3 regions of the Sphingobium sp. LMC3-1-1.1 genome follow, and region 1 is predicted to be linked to each of the others. Evidence: riboswitches for the same ligand, from Rfam matches in the RefSeq annotation. Region 1 holds a riboswitch; each other region holds the start of a gene.
The links. A riboswitch is a leader RNA that binds a small molecule or an ion and turns the genes downstream of it on or off. The one in region 1 is predicted to bind cobalamin.
Positions count from the first base shown of each region.

Region 2: it holds a riboswitch for cobalamin, as region 1 does, so the genes downstream of both, MRBLMC3_RS10255 (TonB-dependent receptor) here and MRBLMC3_RS10585 (DUF1636 domain-containing protein) in region 1, are expected to answer to the same signal.
Region 3: it holds a riboswitch for cobalamin, as region 1 does, so the genes downstream of both, MRBLMC3_RS21590 (TonB-dependent receptor plug domain-containing protein) here and MRBLMC3_RS10585 (DUF1636 domain-containing protein) in region 1, are expected to answer to the same signal.

Region 1 is NZ_JBEGHQ010000012.1:39,784-45,187, reverse strand. Features, by position in the region: gene MRBLMC3_RS10605 (threonine-phosphate decarboxylase) at 1-265, opposite strand, end outside; gene MRBLMC3_RS10600 (adenosylcobinamide-GDP ribazoletransferase) at 262-972, opposite strand; gene MRBLMC3_RS10595 (histidine phosphatase family protein) at 969-1,532, opposite strand; gene cobT (nicotinate-nucleotide--dimethylbenzimidazole phosphoribosyltransferase) at 1,529-2,545, opposite strand; gene MRBLMC3_RS10585 (DUF1636 domain-containing protein) at 2,542-2,949, opposite strand; cobalamin riboswitch at 3,142-3,331, opposite strand; gene MRBLMC3_RS10580 (MgtC/SapB family protein) at 3,659-4,174, shown strand; gene MRBLMC3_RS10575 (acetyl-CoA C-acyltransferase) at 4,329-5,404, shown strand, end outside.
Region 2 is NZ_JBEGHQ010000010.1:10,187-15,590, forward strand. Features, by position in the region: gene arsC (arsenate reductase (glutaredoxin)) at 1-168, shown strand, start outside; gene MRBLMC3_RS10240 (GNAT family N-acetyltransferase) at 165-701, shown strand; gene arsB (ACR3 family arsenite efflux transporter) at 707-1,735, shown strand; gene arsH (arsenical resistance protein ArsH) at 1,732-2,478, shown strand; cobalamin riboswitch at 2,733-2,974, shown strand; gene MRBLMC3_RS10255 (TonB-dependent receptor) at 3,152-5,296, shown strand; gene MRBLMC3_RS10260 (hypothetical protein) at 5,364-5,404, shown strand, end outside.
Region 3 is NZ_JBEGHQ010000078.1:81,940-87,343, forward strand. Features, by position in the region: gene MRBLMC3_RS21570 (molybdopterin-dependent oxidoreductase) at 1-791, shown strand, start outside; gene cobA (uroporphyrinogen-III C-methyltransferase) at 778-1,572, shown strand; gene mobA (molybdenum cofactor guanylyltransferase) at 1,677-2,213, opposite strand; gene MRBLMC3_RS21585 (threonine ammonia-lyase) at 2,213-3,196, opposite strand; cobalamin riboswitch at 3,280-3,493, shown strand; gene MRBLMC3_RS21590 (TonB-dependent receptor plug domain-containing protein) at 3,663-5,404, shown strand, end outside.

The DNA of each region.
Region 1 (5,404 bases):
GCATCCGTCCGACCAGCCGCAATCCCGCCTCGCTGCCCGGCAGGGTGCAAAGATTGTCGGGATGAACCCCGAAGCAGGCCGCCGCCATTGCCTCCATCGCCGCCAGATCATGCGGATCGGGCAAATGCCGCCAGTCGACGGCCAGATGATCGCCCCCCGGCCATGTGAACGGGCTGATCCCGGTTGAAAGGTCGATCCAGTCATCGCCGCCATAAAGGGCGCGCGCGTCGGCCAGGCGGCCGCCGTGGGATGTGAAGGCGCTCATCGCGCCGACACCATCGCCAGCAACAGCGCGCTTTCCAGTAATTCGATGCCCGCGCCATGCCCGTCACCTGAAATGCCGCCGATCCGGGACCGCAACCATAGTCCCCAGAGCGGAATCAATGGGATCGCCGCCAAAAGGGCGGGTTCCCGAAGACACGCCACCAGCGCCAGCATCGACCAGAGGACACATGGTTCCGGCCGCCAGCCTGCGCGAAAGCGGCTCGCCAGCCCTTCGTGAAGCGGCGGCAACCAGCGCGTCCAGAATAGCGGTCCGATACGCGCCACCATCGCCACGACAGCGAGCATCCAAAGTGGAAAGCTCTCCAACCACGATCGCAACAGCACCAGCTTGACCAGCAGTTGCAGACCGATGGCGACCGCGCCGAAGCTGCCGATATGCGGATCGGCCAGCACGGCGGACAGGCGCGTTCGGTCGCCATGCGCTGCCCCTGCCGCATCTGCTATATCGCCCAGTCCGTCGAGATGTAGCGCGCCGGTCACCGCGACCCATGCCACCAGTCCGGAAAGAGCGCCCACCCATGGATCGATCCGCATCCCCAGCCCGGCGCCGCCCGCCACGATCAGGCCCACCGCGATGCCGGTTGCGGGTAACCAGCGGATCGCGGCCGCGAAGTCCCGCTCATCCACATTCAGGGCGGGCAATGGCAGGCGCGTCATTAATTGCATGGCCAGGACCAGCCGCTTCATGTGATCAGGCCCATAATCTGTGCCGACCGGCTCTCCGGCCAAACCCGCAGGCTCAAAATCGCGCCATAGGGCAGATCCACCGCCCATCCCTGCCTCACGTCAAAGCCGCACAGCACGGCCAACGCCGCCCGCATCGCCCCGGCATGGCAAACCACCAGCGCCGGCTCCCCAGATGCGCTCAGCGCCTCGCCGATCCGGGTGCAGAGGCCAGTCCAGCTTTCCCCACCCGGCGGCGGGAAGCGATCCGGATCATCCCAAAAGCGCGCCAGGTCGTCCGCCGGAAGGCTCGTCGGGTCTGTCCCCTCCCAATCCCCGAAATTCAACTCCCGCCAGCGCGCATCCACCCGGTGTTCGATTCCGCGCTCCGCCGCGATGACGGCGCCCGGCACTCGCGCTCTGGCGAGGTCCGATGTCACCAGTCGGGCGAAATCCAGCCCCCGCGCCCGCTCGACGCAGAGGGCGATGCCCTCCGTTTCCGGCGGTGCGTCCAGATGACCGAGCAGACGCCCGGCAAGCTGCGGCGCGCCATGCCGCATCAGATGGAGGGAAAAGGCGCTCACAGGGCGCTGGCCACCGCGGCTTCGGCAAAGCTCGCCATGTCCTGATGCGCGGCAAGGGCGGAGCGGACGATCTGCGCCGCTACCGCCGCACCGCTTCCCTCGCCCAGCCGCATGTCGAGCCGCAGCAAAGGTTCCAAGGCCAGCGCAGCCAGCAGTCGCTGATGCCCCGCCTCCGCCGACAGATGGGCCGCCAGGCAGTGGTCGGTGATCGCCGGATTGTCCCTCACTAGCGGCGCGACGGCCGCGCAACAGATAAACCCGTCCAGCATCACGGGAACGCGCCGCATCCGCGCCGCCAACACCGCTCCGGCCAGCGCCGCGATCTCTCGCCCGCCCAATCGCCGCAGGGTTTCGAACGCATTGATGCACTGCCCCCCATGCACGGCGAGTGCCCGTTCCACCGCACCGGCCTTGCGTATCAATCCCTCGCCGTCCACGCCCGTGCCGCGCCCGATCCAATGCTCCGCCGGACCGCCGAATGCCTGGGCGCAGAGCGCCGCGGCCGGCGTGCTGTTGGCAATGCCCATTTCGCCCAGCAGCAGCAGGTCCAGCCCCGCTTCCACCACCGCCGCCCCCGCATTGATCGCGGCCAGGCAGTCGGCCTCGCTCATGGCGGCCTCGACACAGATGTCGCCTGTCGGCCTGTCCAACTCGATCGCGACCACGGTCAGTTCCGCGCCGCAGGCCTGGGCCAGCGCATTGATCGCTGCTCCGCCATGATGGAAATTCGCCACCATTTGCGCCGTCACCTCGGCGGGATAGGCGCTGACCCCCCGCGCGGCCACGCCATGATTGCCCGCGAAGATCGCGGCGCGGAGGCGCTCCGCCACAGGCCGCTCCCGGCCCTGCCAGCCCGCCATGAACAGGGCGATTTCCTCCAGTCGCCCCAGGGAACCGGCGGGCTTCGTCAATATGGCCTGCCGCGCCGCTGCGGCATCGATGAACTCTGCTTCCGGAGCCGGCAAATCCTTCAGCGCCGCGGCAAAGGCCGTGCTGTCGCTGAACCGGATCATGAGCAGACAAAGCCTTCGGGCGGCGTCCGGACGATGAAATGCCCCTTCACGCCCTGCGGCCAGTCGGCATAGCGCACCACGCCCTCTTCGCTTTCGGCATGGCGCACGGCATAATCGAGGATCGCGCGCGCGGCGTCCTCATCCGGGGCGAAATCGCCCAGCACATAGCCGACCTTGCCGGTCCCGCGCACATGCACCGTGCAGTGGCGCTGGCAGGCGAAGAGGCAGGGCATGTCCTGCACGGCAATGCCCGCATAGGCGGGATCGCCGTCGCGTATCTTCTGCATCGCCTGCACCAGCAGGGCGCCGCCCCGCCGCCCCGCTCCATCCTCCCGTTGTTCCGCCGAAAGGCGACAGGTCGAACAAACGACCACCGAAGCCCCAGGCTCCACAGGCCGCAACATCAGCGATGGCCCCGCGAAAAAGTCATATCATATCCTCCAGCCCCGACGGCATATGCCCTGTCGGGAACCGCGCGGGAGAGGACTGGCCGGCATCGGGCAGGCGATAGAACTCCCCTGCGCGGCCGCGCCGGCAAGGCGATGACTGTCGCTCGGCGAGGATATCCCCGTTCGTCCGGCACACCCTGTCCGGCCGAAGAACGACCGCGTCAGGCAGGTCTCCTGGCTCGCGGGTCGACGCTTTCCGGCCGCCTTCTCGAAACCTCTGGTTCCAATGGCGCGATGGCTGGATCGCTCGCCGCTTACAGTTGCAGGGGCAGCGCGGGCGTTCCACCCGACTTCCCTTTTCATCCCCTCACGGGGAACCTGTCGCACTGGCGCTGATAAGACTGCATTCGCCCGATCGCAAGGTCGTAAAAGGACAGAGTTAACACGTCCGCACCTGCGCTCGATTTGCGATGGTTACACTTCTCTTCACTCGCCCGAACTGCTATCATCGGACGCAAAGAGGGAGAGGAACCATGGCGATTCTGACGCGATGGATGGATTGGTTCTGTCAGTTGTTCGCATGCACGGCTGAAAATGAAATGCGGGTCAACGGCCTGATTGCACATGTTTCTTCCGACAGCGACGATCGTTAACATCCCATAGCGAACGCGGCCTGTCGAATTCGTCGCCGTGGATGGAACGGCGAGTCTCTTTCGCGTGTATTATGGCCATGCTGGCCAATGATTTCGGTACCACGCTCGTCCGCCTTTTGCTCGCAACCCTGCTGGGCCTTGCGCTGGGATTTGAGCGGGAACGTCACGGCCATGATGCGGGCCTGCGTACCCATGGACTGGTGTCGCTGAGTTCGGCGATGCTGACTTTGTCAGCACTGGAACTGGCGGAAGCCCATCAGGACAGCGATCCGATCCGCGTCGTTCAGGGTCTTGCCCAGGCAATCGGCTTCATTGCGGGCGGCCTCATCTTCGTGCGCGGCGGCGATGTGCGCAACATGACCACGGCCGCCAGCCTGTGGATGGCGGCAGCCGTCGGAATCACGGCAGGGGCCGGCCAATATGTACTCGTGCTTGCAGGATCGCTGATCGCGCTGGTCCTGCTGTCCCTGCTCCTCCTGATCGAAAAGCGCATGGGTCGGCGCGAGAAGAAGGCGGACGATCCGGAAAGCGGTTCCGTCACCATGCCCAATCGCCGGGGGTCGGCAGTCCCCAAGCGTGACGGCTGAAGGGCTCCTCCGCATCGCCGCCTTTAGTGACCCCCAACGTTGCGCGCATGGTCGCGATAGGGGAAGAGACAAGCGATGTGGGCGGAAACCCTTGTTGCGATTCGTGCCATGATATGGCGCAGGGTCCGCTCCCGAACCGCTTGAGGAAAGAGCAATGAGCAAGGATATCATCATCGCCGGCTATGCCCGGACCCCGATGGGTGGCTTTCAGGGCGCACTTTCGGGCGTTTCCGCGCCGGAACTGGGCGCCGTGGCGGTAAAGGCGGCGGTCGAGCGTTCGGGTGCCGCGCCGGAAGCCATTGACCGCATCTATATGGGCTGCGTCCTGCCCGCCGCGCTTGGGCAGGCGCCCGCCAGACAGGCGGCGCTCGGCGCAGGTCTTCCACAGTCCGTCGAAGCGACCACCGTCAACAAGATGTGCGGTTCCGGCATGCAGGCGGCGATCATGGCCGCCGAAGCGCTGAGCGCGGGAACCGTGGACATCGTCATTGCGGGCGGCATGGAGAGCATGACCAATGCCCCCTATGCCCTGCCCAAGCATCGTTCCGGCGCGCGCATCGGCCATGACCGGATCATCGACACGATGATGATGGACGGGCTGGAGGACGCCTATGACCGCGGCAAGCCCATGGGCGCCTTTGCCGAGGATACGGCCCGCGACTATCAGTTCACGCGCGCGGAAATGGACGCCTATGCGGTTGAGAGCCTCGCTCGCGCCAACGCCGCGATCGCCAGCGGCGCCTTCGCTGGGGAGGTTGTTCCGGTGACGGCCCGGACGCGCGGCGGCGAAGTCCAGGTCGACAAGGACGAGCAGCCCGGCAATGCCAGGCCCGAGAAGATTCCTTCCCTGAAGCCTGCCTTTGCCAAGGACGGTGCGATCACGGCGGCGTCCTCTGCCTCCATCTCGGATGGCGCGGCCGCGCTGGTGCTGACCCGTTCCGACGTCGCGGAGAAGCTGGGCCTCGCAAGAGAAGCGCGCATCGTCGCCACCGCAGCCCATGCCCATGCTCCCGCGCTGTTCACGACGGCCCCGGTTTTCGCGATCCGCAAGGTACTGGATAAGGCCGGCTGGTCCTCTGGCGAGGTCGACCTCTACGAAGTCAACGAGGCATTCGCCGCCGTCGCGATGATCGCGATGCGCGACCTCGACATCCCGCACGACCGCATCAACGTCAATGGCGGCGCGACCGCGCTGGGGCATCCCATCGGTGCCAGCGGCGCGCGGATCAT
Region 2 (5,404 bases), on a different contig from region 1:
GACGCGATGATGGAGCATCCCGTCCTCATCAACCGTCCGCTGGTGGTGTCTCCGCTGGGTGTGAAGCTCTGCCGGCCTTCCGAAGAAGTCCTGGATCTGCTGCCGGCCGGGCAGCGCTGCCCATTTGTCAAGGAAGACGGCGAAGTCGTGGAAGCGACGAGGCGATGACCCTTTCGGTTCGCGACGCAACGATCGGCGATGCCGGTGCCATTGCCGCCATCTACGCGCATCACGTCTTGCACGGCACGGCGACCTACGAAATCGTGCCACCGACCGAAGAGGAGACCGAAGCCAAGATACGAACGCTGACCGGACGAGACTGGCCATTCCTTGTTGCCTGCGATGGATCTGAGGTCGTGGGCTATGCCTATGCCACGCAGTTCCGCGATCGGCCGGCCTACGCTTATGCCTGCGAGAACAGCATCTACGTGGCGCACGACAGGCGCGGTAGCGGCATCGGCAAGCTGCTCCTCATGGCCTTGCTGAAGGCCGCTGAAGCCCATGGCTTCCGGCAGATGGTCGCCGTCATCGGCGGGGGTGAACCTGCCTCCGTAGCGCTCCACGCGTCCTGCGGTTTTGAGCATGTCGGTCGCCTCACCGGCATGGGCTGGAAGGCAGGCCGCTGGCTCGACACGGTTTACATGCAGCTTCCCTTGGGCGGCGGCATCGCGACCGCGCCGGCTGCTTCCGGGAAGGACTGACGACCATGTCGCTGTTCGAACGCTATCTCTCGCTGTGGGTGGCCCTGTGCATCGCGATCGGGATCGGTCTTGGCCATTTGCTCCCGAGCGCCTTCGAGACCATCGCAGCGCTGGAGATCGCCAACGTCAACCTCGTCGTTGCGGGGCTGATCTGGTTGATGATCATCCCGATGCTGCTGCGGGTCGATTTCGGCGCGCTGCATAGCCTTCGGCAACACTGGCGGGGCATCGGCGTCACCCTTGTGGTGAACTGGGCGATCAAGCCATTCTCGATGGCGCTGCTCGGGACGTTCTTCCTCCGCTATTTGTTCGTCCCGATGCTGCCGGCAGGCGCATCCTCGTCCTATATTGCGGGCCTGATCCTGCTGGCCGCAGCGCCATGCACGGCAATGGTCTTCGTCTGGTCGAACCTTGTCGACGGTGAGCCGAACTACACATTGAGCCAGGTGGCACTGAACGACTTGATCATGATCTTTGCCTTCGCACCGCTCGTCGGCCTGCTGTTGGGAGTGGCATCAATCACCGTGCCGTGGAACACACTGGCGCTGTCGGTGGGGCTCTACATCGTCGTCCCGGTTATCATCTCCCAACTGCTCCGCCGAGCGCTTCTTCGCGGCGGCGAGAAGGGACTTCAGCATTTCCTGTCCGCCATCAGCCCGATCAGCCTTGCCAGCCTGCTGCTGACGCTGGTGCTGCTGTTCGGCTTCCAGGGTGAGCAGATCATCCGGCAACCGCTGGTGATCGCGCTGATTGCCGTGCCGATCCTGTTTCAGGTCTATCTCAACGCCGGCATCGCCTACTGGCTCAGCCGCCGTTTCGGCGTGGCGTGGTGCGTCGCCGGCCCTTCGGCGCTGATCGGCGCCTCCAACTTCTTCGAACTGGCTGTGGCCGCCGCCATCAGCCTCTTTGGGCTCACCTCCGGCGCCGCGCTGGCAACGGTCGTAGGCGTGCTAGTCGAAGTGCCGGTGATGCTGTCGATCGTCGCCTTGGTAAAGCGAACCCGTCCCTGGTATGAGAAAGCCATTGCCGCATGAGATTGCGTGAACTCACCGCCCCCGATCATCTGCCTGCCTTGGACAAGGCCTTTGCGCTGGCTCGTCCCGCCGCTGGCCTCGGCCCGGACCAACCGCCTCCGCGCTTTCTACTGCTCTACGGCTCGCTGCGAGAGCGCTCCTTCTCTCGCCTCGCCGTGGAAGAGGCCGCCCGCCTGCTGCAATATTTCGGTGCTGAGACGCGGATCTTCGATCCCAGCGACCTGCCGCTGCCAGATCAGGTGGCGGAAGACGATCACCCTGCGGTGCATGAATTGCGCGAGCATGCGCTGTGGTCGGAAGGCATGGTCTGGTGCAGCCCGGAGCGGCACGGCCAGATCAGCGGCATCATGAAGACGCAGATCGACCACCTGCCGCTCCAGATTCGCGGGATGCGGCCGACGCAAGGGCGGACGCTTGCAGTCATGCAGGTGTCCGGCGGCTCCCAGTCGTTCAATGCCGTCAACACGCTGCGCCTGCTGGGTCGCTGGATGCGGATGTTCACGATCCCCAACCAGTCGTCGGTGGCGATGGCTTACAAGGAGTTCGACCAAGACGGCCGGATGCGGGCGTCGAGCTACTACGAGCGCATCGTCGATGTGATGGAGGAATTGGTCCGCTTTACGGTACTTATGCGACCGCATGCGGCGCAACTTGTGGATCGCTATTCCGAGCGCAAGGAAGCCGGAATTTCGGTTGATGCCGAGTCTGACCATTCGGCAGTCGCGATAGCGCCGCAATCTTGATTGACGGCTAGCAGCCCGGCACGGCGAAAATCAGGATCAGCAACCATGGCATCCGGCTGTACGACGGACTCAGCCGGGTTCTGGCCCATGCTCGCGATATCCCGTGTCCTGTTGTCGCTGGTTAAGCGCCTGGTTCTCATGCGGATATCGGCCATCTCGCCTTGGCTCGGTCTCGCGGCGGCGTGAGATTAGGCTCTTGCGGAGCATTGACCCTCCCGCTAACGCACCTCTGCCTGGGACGACGGCTTCGTCGTCCCAGGCATGATCGCGCCGGTGCCTCGAAAGAGGCTTAAAAGGGAACGCGGTGAGGATGGCTCCGGCTATCCAAATCCGGGGCTGTCCCTGCAACTGTAAGCGGCGAGCGCGATGCATATCGCTTCCTCCAGTGTGAGGAGGCAGCCACTGGACCGGACGCTAAATCCTGCGAGGTCTGGGAAGGCCGTGCATCAAGCTATGACCCGCGAGCCAGGAGACCTGCCAGCGTCTGGTCGCTCTTGCCCGGTCCAGGGGATGGCCAAGGCACGGTATCTTTCCGTTTGAGCGACGAACGGGCGGTGGAGGCCGCATCGGTTCGCGTGGCGGTCGCTCTATGGCGTCCGGCTGCTGACGTGCGCCGACCGTCGCTGGCGGCACGTCTCCACCCGAATGTCGCGTGACGCCGGGAAGACATGCAATGGAATGGAAAAATGTAGGATTTTGGCTGGCCACCGGGCTGGCCGCCACCACGACGCAGCAGGCCGGCGCGGAAACCGCCGCGGATGGCTCAGCCGAAATCATCGTGTCGGGCGTTCGGCCGGGAGCATTGCTCCAAGAGACGGAAACCGGATCGCGCCTGGGGCTGACCGCGCTCGAAACGCCAGCCAGCGTCGCGCAGATTGATGGCGACGCGATCCGCGCTCGCGGCGATCTGGACATAATGTCGGCCGTAACCCGTGCACCGGGTGTCACCACCTCCGCCAATCCGGGCAATGGCGGCACGGCCCTGTCGCTGCGCGGCTTTTCCGGTCAGGGTTCGGTGCTGCAACTGGTTGATGGCGTCCGGCTGTTCCCGGTTGCGGGCACGATCACCTTCCCCACCGACCCGTGGAATGTCGAGCGGATCGAATTGCTGAACGGCCCCGCCTCCGTGCTCTACGGACAGGGCGCGCTGGGCGGCGCGGTGAACATCATCACCAGATCCCCCAATGCCGAACGCACCGAATTTGACGCGGAAGCAGGATATGGCTCGCAGGATAGCTGGCGCGCGGCGGCAGGTGTCGGTGGACCGCTGGGCGAGATGCTCTCCTACCGGATCGACGCCAGCTACCGGGCGTCGGACGGGTATGTCGACCGTGGCCATTCCAAGAGCCTCGCGCTCTCGGGTGCGCTGCGCTTCCGGCCAAGCGACAGCTTCACGCTCACCCTGCGCAACGACTATGGCAATCAGCGGCCGATGGAATATTTCGGCACGCCACTGATCGACGGGGCGTTGGTGAAGGGCAACCAGCGGCGCAACTATAATGTCGCGGACGCCAGCCTGCACTATCGCGACAATCGGACCACGCTGACCGCCGACTGGACGGTGGCCGAAGGCATCACCCTCTCCAACGCCGCCTATCGCCTTACCAGCAAGCGTCTGTTCAAAAATCTGGAGAGCTATTTCTACAATGACGACGCCGGCCTGATCAACCGAATGGACAATCTGGGCATCTTCCATGACCAGACCCAATATGGCGATCAGGCAACCATCCGCATCAGCAAGCCGATTGCGGGCCTGAAAAACGATCTGGTCGTCGGCTTCGACGCCAATCTCATCAAGCTCACTTATTCCAATGATTTCGGATCGGACCCACAGGAGGATGCTGTCGATCCCTTCGACTTCGATCCGGGCCTGTTCTACGACACGCAGGGCATCGCGCCCCGCTATCGCACGCGGACCAACGAATATAGCGTCTTTGCCGAAGACCGCCTGGCGCTGACCGATCAGCTTTCGGTGGTCGCAGGCATCCGGCACGAGCGTGACAAGGTGCAACGCTGGAACATCGTCAATAACCCGGACGGCAGCACCAGCGAGGTCAATGCCTTTCCCAATGGCGCGACCAATCGGAAATTCCGCAACACCACTTGGCGGATCGGCAGCGTCTATAGGCCGACCTCCAACATCTCGCTCTATGGGCAATATTCGACCGGCGTCGATCCGCTCGGCACGCTGACCACCTTCACCACCAATGCGACCCAGTTCGCCTTCACCAACGCGACCGGCGATCAGGTCGAGGGCGGCATCAAGGCCATGTTCCTCGATGGCAAGGGCAGCGCCACTCTGGCGGCCTATCGTATCGTCAAGAAGAAGCTGGTAGCGCAACAGACGCCGACTAGTCCCATAGAACAGATCGGCCAGCGGTCCGCCAAGGGTGTGGAGGCTTCGGTGACGCTGCAACTGACCGACCGCTTCGGCATCGACGCGAATGGCACAGTGCTGGACGCTAATTTCGATGACTTCATCAGCGGCGGCACCAGCTATACCGGCAACACGCCACCCAATGTGCCTGAAGTAGCGGCGAACCTGTCCGTCTATTGGGCGCCCATTGACGCGCTGCGGGCCAATGCCAGTTTGCGCTATGTCGGCCGGAGCTTCTCGGACAACGCCAACAGCCACCGGGTGCCGGGCTATGCCGTGGTGGATGCGGGGTTGACCTATGCGTTCACCCCCAATCTCGCGGCGAACCTGCGGGTCTATAATCTCTTTGACAAGGATTATGCGACCACCACCTATAATGACGAGCAGTGGATATTGGGCCGCCCCCGTTCCATCGACATTTCGGTGACGGCTCATTTCTGACGCACGCGCCCGGTGGCGTCATCGCGGCAAGCGATGGCTGTATCTGACCCATCGCTGGCTGGGCATAGTGACATGCCTGTTGCTGGCGATGTGGTTCCTGTCGGGCAT
Region 3 (5,404 bases), on a different contig from region 1:
GGGTGCTGGGGATCGTCGACGGCGACCTGGCCCGCGTCACGACAGCGCAGGGCAACAGCATCTTTCGCGTCAGCCTGAGCGAGGGCCAGCGGCCCGGCGACATCTTCACCCCGATCCACTGGACGGACCAGATGTCGAGCGGGGGCCGCACCGGCCTGCTGCCCCGTCCGCTGGTCGATCCCCATTCGGGCCAGCCGGGCTTCAAATCGACCCCGGCCAGCGTCGAGAAGGTGGCCGCCGAATGGAAGGGCTTTCTCATCCTGCGCGATCAGGCTGCGACCGGGCAGCCCGTGAAGCTGCCCTGCCTCTGGTCGACCAGGATCGCCGTGCCGGGCGGCGCGCTCTATGAAATTGCCGGCAATGGCGATCCTGCCCGTCTCGACGCCTTTCTTCCAAAGGGCGACCGGGTGGAGGCGATGGACGCCTCACGCGGAACGCGGCGCATCGCGACCATCGGCGAAGGCCGATTGAACGGGGTGCTGTTCGTGACGCGCACCGGCCTGCTGCCCTCGCGCGACTGGCTGATCGGCCAGTTGCTGGTCGAGGGGGTCGGCGGTTCCGTCCTTGCGGCGCGCGGACCCGGCAGCCAGCCGGACAAGGGGGTGACCATCTGCGTCTGCTTCGACATCGGCCTCAACCAGATCGTCACCGCGATCCGTGAACAGCAACTGGTCGATGTGCCCGCCATCGGCAAGGCGCTGGGCGCGGGCACCAATTGCGGGTCATGCCGCCCCGCGCTCGCCAATATCCTTGCCCAAAGCATGCAGGAGACGCTTCATGCAGCCGAATGAACTGCCCCAGGACCTGATCGCGCCCGGACAGGTATGGCTGGTCGGCGCGGGGCCGGGTGATCCGGACCTGCTCACGCGCAAGGGGGAAAGGCTGATCGCCGCGGCAGAGGTCGTCTTCTACGACGCGCTGGTCGGGCCGGGCGTGATCGACCTCATTCCCCCGGGGGTGGAGCGGGTCAGCGTCGGCAAGCGTTCGGGCCGCCATTCCAAGGCGCAGGACAGCATCAACGACCTGCTGCTCGCGGCCGCCAGGACGGGCAGGCGCGTCGTGCGCCTGAAGGGCGGCGACCCCTCGGTCTTTGGCCGATCGGCGGAAGAGATGGCGCATCTGGCGGAGGCGGGCGTTTCCGTGCGCATCTGCCCCGGCATCACCACGGCCAGCGCTGCGGCGGCGAGCGGCCATGCCTCGCTCACCCTGCGCGGCGTGGCGCGGGGGCTGACGCTGGTCACAGCGCATCTGAAGGCGGGCGAACCGCTGAAGCTGGACTGGGAAGCGCTGGCCCGTCCGGGCGGCACGATCGGCATCTATATGGGCAGGGCCGCGGCGGGCGAGATCAGCCATTGCCTGATCGCCGCCGGGCGCGATCCCGAAACGCCGGTGATGGTGGCGGTCAATGTCTCCCTGCCGACCGAACGGCTGATCCGGGGCAAGCTGTCGGCTCTGGCCTTCCTGGTGCGGACGATCAGCGACGAAGACCCGACGCTTCTGCTGATCGGGGAGGCGGTGGCCGGGACGCATGCGCCGGTGGAGACCATGGCGGCTGTAGCCCTGACCAATTAACGACAGCGCAGCATGCTCCCGCGAAGGCGGGAGGCCCGTTCAAAGTCGGTACGGGGCGCTCTCGCGGCTTGCCTCGTTCAAGTGCGTTCGCGGAAGCACTCCATTCATCGACTGTCCTTTGCGAGGGCCTGCAGATCCTCCGGCCGGTTGATGTTGGGCAGCACGAATTCGGGCCGGTCGACGATCCGGGCGCCGACCCGCTCCAGCCAGCCCCGGATCGATCTGTTATTGTCCTCCGCCAGATGGGCATCCAGTTCGCCCGCCAGCGAAGCGGGCCAGAATCCGGCCAGTTGCTGCCCCTTGAGGATGGCGGGTTCAGGGCCGATCAGGGCCTGCGCCAGGCCGTCCGGATAGGCGGGCACGTCGCACCCGGTCGTCAGCACGGCGTCATAACCCTGCGCCAGGGCATGATGCAGCGCCGCGTTGAGGCCGCCCAACGGCCCCATGTCCGCGGCGGGCCGATCCGCCAGCCCGATCATGCCCTCCACCTGCCGGCCGCAGACCACGACGGTTTCGACATGGCGGCCCAGCGCCTCCACCGCATGGTCCAGCAGGGTGCGCCCCTCCAGCATCGCCTGCGCCTTGTCGCTGCCGAACCGGCTGGACCGCCCGCCAGCCAGCACTGCCCCCATCAGCCGCATCATGCGCCGCCGCCTATGATCCGGGCATAGCTGTCGGGATCGACATTGCTGCCTGAAAGCACCACGACGCCGGCCCCATCGGCAGGCGGAGCAATCCCGGCCAGCATGGCCGCCAGCGATGCGGCTCCGCCCGGCTCGACCACCAGCTTGAGCACGGAAAAGGCAAAGCGCATCGCGTCGCGCACCTGATCGTCGCTCACCGCCAGGCCCCCGGACAACAGCGCCTGGTTGATGGGAAAGGTCAGCGCTCCCGGCGTGGGAGACAGCAGTGCGTCGCAGATCGACCGCGCATCGGGCGACACGCTTTCCCGCTTGCCGCTGGCCAGGGACCGCGCCGTATCGTCGAACGCTTCCGGTTCCACCGCATGGATATTGACCTCGGGCATGCGCGCCTTCACCGCCGTCGCGATCCCCGACACCATGCCGCCGCCGCCGCAATTGACCAGGATCTGGCCGATCTTCGCGCCTGCTTCGGCGGCCTGCTCCATGATCTCCAGCCCGATCGTGCCCTGGCCCGCCATGATGAAGGGATCGTCGAAGGACGGCACCAGCACCGCGCCCCTCTCGGTCGCCAGCCGCGTGGCGATCTCCTCCCGGTTATCGGTGAAGCGGTCATAGGCAACGACTTCGGCGCCCAGCGCCCGCGTGTTCGCCGTCTTGATCGCGGGCGCGTCGGCCGGCATCACGATCGTCGCCGCGATCCCCAGCAAGCGCGCCGCAAAGGCGACGCCCTGCGCGTGATTGCCCGATGACCAGGCGACGACGCCTGCCTTTCGCTCCCCGGCGTCCAGCCGGGCCAGCCGGTTGTAGGCACCGCGGAACTTGAACGATCCGCTGTGCTGCGCGCCCTCGAACTTCACCAGCACCCGCCGGCCGCAGCGGGCGTTGAGCGCCGCATTTTCCAGCAGGGGGGTGCGGATGGCGGCGGGGGCGATGACCCGCGCCGCATCCTCGACATCGGCGGCGTTGATGGCGAACGACATGCAATCTCCTTCTGCGGCTGCCCCTTGGCATGGCCGCCGCTTTCCCTTATGGCGCCCGGCGCGGGCAGGGCAAAGCCCCTGCGCGCAAGGAAGATCGCGCCGGTGCCCGGAAGGGCTGAAAACGGGAATGCGGTGCGGACGGGAAGCCGTCCCAATCCGCGGCTGTCCCTGCAACTGTAAGCGGTGAGCGCGATGCACTTCGGCCCCCAGGGCCGGCCACTGGACGCAAGTCCGGGAAGGCGTGCATCGCCGCATTGACCCGCGAGCCAGGAGACCTGCCGGCGCATGGTCGCTCTTGCCTTGGTCCAGGGTATGGCCACGGCACGGTGTTCTCCGTCTGAGCGACGAAGCGGCGCGGGGCCGCATCGGTGTGGGGGAGGGCGCGGGCGCCAGCCATTTTCCCCTGTCCGGCCGCATGAGCGGACGCCCTGAGCCATGTTGCATCGCGCTCAGGGGGAAGACAGACATGTTGAGGATTTCCGTTTCCATCGCCGCCTTGCTCGCGGCCGCACCTGCGCTGGCGGAGGATGAGATCATCGTCACCGCGCTGGGCATCGAACAGCCGCGCGACGAGGTCGGCCAGGCCGTCACCGTGATCGACGCCGACACCATCCGCACCCGCCAGAGCGTCAGCGTGGTCGACCTGCTGGCCACCACGCCGGGCGTGCGCTTCAACCGCAGCGGCAGCCTGGGCGGCGTGACCGGGGTTTCGCTGCGCGGCGCGGAAACGACGCAGACGCTGGTGCTGATCGACGGGGTCAAGGTCAACGACCCCAGCGGCATCGGCGACATGTACGATTTCGGCAATCTGCTGACCGGCAATATCCAGCGGATCGAGATTTTGCGCGGCTCCAACTCGATCGTCTACGGCAGCCAGGCGATCGGCGGCGTGGTCAACGTCATGACCGGAACGCCCGGCACCGGCTTTGCCGGCAATGCCTCCGTCGATTACGGCTACAGCAATACGCTGAACGCGAAGGCGGACGTTTCGGGCGGCAGCGGCATCGCGTCGGGCGGCGTCGGCATCGCCTATTTCAACACCGACGGCATTTCCTCCGCCGCCAGCGGCACCGAAAGGGACGGCTATGAGAATATCGCCGCCAATGCCAGGCTGAAGCTGTCCTTCACCGATACCCTCAACCTCGACCTGCGCGGCTATTATATCCATGCCGACCTGGATACCGACAATGGCGTGGTGGACAGCACCACGGACTCCTCGAAATCGGATCAATATGTCGGCTATGCGGGCCTCAACCTCGCGCTGTTCGACGGCAGGCTCACCAATCGGGCGGCCGTCACCTGGTTCCGCATCGACCGCGACTATACGTCTGCTTTCGGGCCTTATGCCTATTCCGGCACCAATTTGCGCTTCGAATATGAAGGGATCTACCAGCCGGTGGATCAGGCGAAGCTGGTCTTCGGCTATGAACATGAGCGGCCCGACTATGACTTTTCCGGCTTCGGTTCCACCGAACGCCACAAGGCCGATATCGACAGCGTCTATGCGCTGGCCGTCGTCAAGCCCCTTGCCGGCCTGTCGCTGACCGGCGGCGTGCGGCATGACGATCACAGCCAGTTCGGCGGCGCGACGACCTTCGGCGCCAACGCCAATTACACGCCCAATGCCGGCGCGACCAATATCCGCATGAGCTATGGCGAGGGGTTCAAGGCGCCGTCGCTCTACCAGCTTTACGGCGCCGATGTCGGCAATGCCGGCCTGCGTCCCGAGCGGTCGAAAAGCTACGATATCGGTTTTGACCAGAGGCTCGACGGCGACCGGGCGATCCTCTCCGTCACGGCGTTCCGCCGCGATACCAGAAACCAGATCAACTATGATTATTCGATCGGCCTCTATGGCGGGTATAATAATCTCGACCGCACCCGCGCCAAGGGGGTGGAGGCGATGCTGACGCTGAGGCCGGTCGATGCGCTGACCGTCACGGCCGCCTACAGCCATGTCGATGCGCGCGACCGCAGTAGCGGCGCCCGGCTGCCCCGCCGCGCCCCCGACGCGGTCAGCGTTTCGGCGGATTATGTCTGGCCCTTCGGCCTGTCGACCGGCGCCACCGTGACGATGGTGGGCGACAGCTTCAACGACGCGACCAATCTGGTACGGCTGGACGGCTATGCGATAGCGAACATCCGGGCGTCTTTCCCGATCATGGAGAAGCTGGAAATCTATGGCCGCATCGACAATGTCACCGATGC